2 regions of the Curtobacterium flaccumfaciens genome follow, and region 1 is predicted to be linked to the other one. Evidence: predicted binding sites of a transcription regulator. Region 1 holds the regulator's gene; the other holds the start of a gene.
What was found. Region 1 encodes HrcA, which represses chaperone genes, less so after heat shock. Its sites were predicted from a motif close to TTNGCACTCGNNNNNNNCGAGTGCNAA; they were not measured.
Positions count from the first base shown of each region.

Region 1 (2,198 bases):
CGCGGCCATGATGCTGAAGATCAGCGAAACGATCGCAGCGGCGAGGATGATCAGGAAGCCGACGCCGAACACCGACGTGAGCGAACCGACGAAGTACGCGATCGCCATCGTGATGTGGAAGTTCAGGGCGACGCGGGTGTGCTCGCGCACGAAGCCGCCGCGGTCGCGGAGGACCAGGTAGGCGACGAGCGGCACGACGACGGTGAAGAAGATGCCACCGATGTGGGTCAGCGTCGCCCACAGGCGCTGGTCCTCGGGGCGCATCGGCTGGGGCGGGGTGTAGCCGGCGGGGTACTGCGGTCCGCCGGGGTACTGGGTCCCGCCGGGCTGCTGGGGGCCACCGGGTCCGTGGCCGTAGGGGCCGCCGGGCTGCTCGGGTCCGTGGCCGTCGGGCTGCTGTCCGTAGGTCATGGCGGAAGCGTATCGGCCGACCGCACGGAAGTCCCGGGCCGTCAGCGGTCGGGCGTAGGATCAGCAGTCGACACGTCCGAGTGCCAGGTCGATCGGGAAAGGAGGCGCTCGTGGTCAGTGAACGCAGCCTCGAGGTCCTCAAGGCCATCGTGCGCGACTACGTGGCGTCGCGTGAACCCGTCGGGTCGAAGACCATCGTCGAGCGGCACGCCTTCGGGGTCAGCGCCGCCACGATCCGCAACGACATGGCCCTGCTCGAGGACGAACAGTTGATCGCGGCACCGCACACCTCGTCCGGCCGGGTGCCGACCGACAAGGGGTACCGCGTCTTCGTCGACCACCTGGCGGGTGCCCGTCCGCTCTCCAGTGCGCAGCGGCACGCCATCGAGACCTTCCTCGGCGCCCCGAACGACCTCGACGAGGTCCTCGGGCGCACCGTCCGGCTGCTCAGCCAGCTCACCAACCAGGTCGCCCTGGTGCAGTACCCCTCGATGGTGCGCGCCCGGGTGCAGCACGTCGAACTCGTCCGGCTCGGTGACGCGCGGTTGATGGTGGTGCTCATCACCGACACCGCCCGCGTCGAACAGCGGGTGGTCGAGACCGACGTCCCGCTCGACGAAGGCTCGCTGGGCGAACTCCGCACCGTGGTGAACGGCGCGACCGTGGGGCTCCTGCTGCAGGACGTCCCGACCGCGCTCCGAGCCGTGCCGCAGCAGCTGCGCCCCGACGCCCAGACGCTCGGCGGGGTCGTCGTCGCCACGCTCATCGAGCAGGTCGCGGCGAACCGGCAGGACCGCCTGCTGATGGCCGGTGCGGCGAACCTGGCGAAGAGCGAGCAGGACTTCTCCGGCGGCCTCTTCCCGGTGCTCGAAGCGATCGAGGAACAAGTCACCCTGCTCCGGTTGTTCGGGGAGATGCAGGTGGACGACATCGCGGTGGCGGCCAGCATCGGCGTCGAGAACGCCGAGTACGGGCTCGACGCCACGAGCATCGTGGCCGGCGGCTACCTGGCCGGCGGCGAGGTGGCCCGCCTCGGCGTCCTCGGACCGACCCGGATGGACTACGGCACGAACATGGCGGCCGTCCGCGCCGTCGCCCGCTACCTGTCCAAGCTCCTGGGCGAACACTGACCAACCGACCGAACCCAACCGACTGAGGGATACGTGGCAGACCACTACGACGTCCTCGGCGTCCAGCGAGACGCCTCCGATGCCGACATCAAGAAGGCCTACCGCCGCCTGGCGCGTGAGCTCCACCCGGACGTGAACCCGGCACCCGACGCCGCCGAGCGCTTCAAGGACGTGACGCACGCGTACGACGTGCTGAGCGACCCCGAGCAGCGACGCCGGTACGACGCCGGGCCGCAGGCCGACAGCCCCTTCGGTGGTGGCGCCGGTGGCTTCAGTGACATCTTCGACGCCTTCTTCGGTGGCGGCGGTGGCGGCGGCCGTGGGTCGGGCCCGCGCAGCCGTGCCGAGCGCGGCCAGGACGCCCTGCTCCGCATCGAGGTCGACCTCGACGAGGTCGTCTTCGGTACCCACAAGGACGTCGAGGTCGACACGGCGGTGCTGTGCGAGACCTGCCACGGCTCCTGCTGCGCACCGGGCACCAGCCCGCGTACGTGCGACATCTGCGGTGGCTCCGGGCACATCCAGCGCCAGGTCCGCTCGCTCCTGGGCAACGTGGTGACGAGCGCCCCGTGCGGCACCTGCCGCGGGTACGGCACGGTCATCCCGAGCCCCTGCCCGACCTGCCAGGGTCAGGGCCGCGTCCGCGCGCGTCGCACC
Region 1 is NZ_CP106879.1:2,102,834-2,105,031, forward strand. It holds gene OE229_RS10060 (DUF4870 domain-containing protein) at 1-411, opposite strand, end outside; gene hrcA (heat-inducible transcriptional repressor HrcA) at 522-1,541, shown strand; gene dnaJ (molecular chaperone DnaJ) at 1,575-2,198, shown strand, end outside.

Region 2 (2,198 bases), 1.8 Mb from region 1:
CGGCATCTGCCCGTAGCCGACGGCGATGACGACGACCGCCACGACGCTCAGCCCGACAGCTGCCCACTGCGCCGGACGCAGGCGTTCGCGCAGGACGACGACGCCGAGCGCGATCGTGACGAGCGGGTTGATGAAGTAGCCGAGCGCGGCCTCGACGGTGTGGCCGGTGGTCGTCGCGAGGACGTAGACGGTCCAGTTGACCAGGATCAGGACGGCGGCGAGCCCCATCACGAGCATCACGCGGCGCTGGGCCATCAGGGTGCGGGTGCGGAGCCACGACCGGGTCACGGCGATCGCCACCGCGCAGAACACCAGGCCGAAGACGATCCGCCACGACACGATCTCGAACGCCGCCGCGGGGGCCATCGCCGCGAAGAGCAGGGGCATCAGTCCCCAGAGCCCGTAGGCCACGACGGCCTGCACCACGCCGACGGATGCCTCGCTGCGGACGGGTCGCGCCGGACTCGGTTCACTCACGGAACCATCCTAGGAACGACCGCCGACCCGTGGCACGCCCACCGGGCCTCCAGGCGGGCTGACAGCGGGCTGGTCAGGACCGGAGCACCCGGGTGATCGCCCCCGGACGCACGGACGCCCCGTCGGCCCGAGGGCCGGACGGGGCGTCCGTGGTGAGTACTCGACTCAGTGAACGATGACCGCGAGGACGTCGCGGGCGGACAGGACCAGCAGGTCCTCGCCCGAGTACTTGACCTCGGTTCCGCCGTACTTGGAGTAGATGACCTTGTCACCCACGGCGACGTCGAGCGGGACGCGGTTGCCGTTGTCGTCGATGCGACCCGGACCCACGGCGACGACCTCGCCCTCCTGGGGCTTCTCCTTCGCGGTGTCGGGGATGACCAGACCGGAAGCGGTGGTCTGCTCCGCCTCGACCTGGCGGATGACGATGCGATCCTCGAGCGGCTTGATGCTGACGGCCACGGTGACCTCTTCTTTCTCGGTACGGACTCGGTACAGATGAAAACCGGGTTGGCACTTCGCACAGGAGAGTGCCAACGCCAACTCTAGGGGGCCTCTGGCACTCGGTCAATCCGAGTGCCAGCACATCCGGAGAACACGCAGCACCTGCGAGGATCGACGCATGGACGCCGCCGAACTCACCGCACTGCTGACCCCCGACGGGATGGCCCTGCTCGACCGTACCCCGGGTGTCTCCGACGGCGGCGAGATCGTCCGCGTGGTGTCCCGGCTGCGCGCCGAGGGCCACGATCCCCGACTGGTCGCCGCGGTGCTGACCCAGGCGAAGCTGCGGCTGAAGGCCCGCGGCAAGTTCGGCGACTTCGCGTCCCGCATGCTCTTCACCGAGGCCGGGCTCGAGCAGGCCACCCGGCTGCAGGTCGCGGCCCAGCACGCCGGACGCTTCGCAGCGGCCGGGCTGACCCGCGTCGCCGACCTCGGCTGCGGCATCGGCGGGGACGCCATGGCGATGGCGGCGCTCGACCTCGACGTCACCGCGGTCGACCGCGACGAGGTGACCGCGGCCGTCGCGACCCACAACCTGGCAGTATGGCCGAACGCGCGTGTCGAGCTCGGTGATGCAGCGTCGTTCGACCTGTCGTCGGTGGACGGCGTGTGGATGGACCCCGCACGCCGCACCTCCGGCCACTCGGACACCCGCCGGCTCGCCGACCCGGACGACTGGTCGCCCTCGCTCGACACCGTGTTCGCCGCGGCGACGACGACGCCGACCGGCGTGAAGCTCGGACCGGGCATCGACCGCGACCTGATCCCGGACACGGCCGAGGCGCAGTGGACCTCCGTCGACCGCGAGGTCGTGGAGCTCGCCCTGTGGTTCGGCCCCCTCGCCCGCCCCGGGATCCGCCGCGCCGCCACCGTCATCGGTGCGCACGGCATCGCCGAGATGACCGGAGCGGCCGACGCCGACGACGCCGAGGTCGGAACACTCGGCGCCTACCTGTACGAGCCCGACGGCGCCGTGATCCGCGCACGGCTGATCGGCGATCTGGCACGGGGCCTCGACGGGCACATGCTGTCCGAGGGCATCGCCTACGTCACGTCCGACCGCGCCGTCACGACCCCCTTCGCGCAGGGCTTCCGGGTGCTCGACACGATGCCGCTCGACGTCAAGCGACTGGCCGCACGGCTCGCTGCCGACGGCATCGGCACCGTCGAGATCAAGAAGCGCGGCGTCGACGTCGACCCGGCGCAGTTCCGCAAGC
Region 2 is NZ_CP106879.1:262,579-264,776, forward strand. It holds gene rarD (EamA family transporter RarD) at 1-477, opposite strand, end outside; gene groES (co-chaperone GroES) at 643-939, opposite strand; gene OE229_RS01260 (class I SAM-dependent methyltransferase) at 1,100-2,198, shown strand, end outside.
Region 2: the regulator HrcA is predicted to act here: its motif matches at 1,034-1,060, upstream of groES (co-chaperone GroES).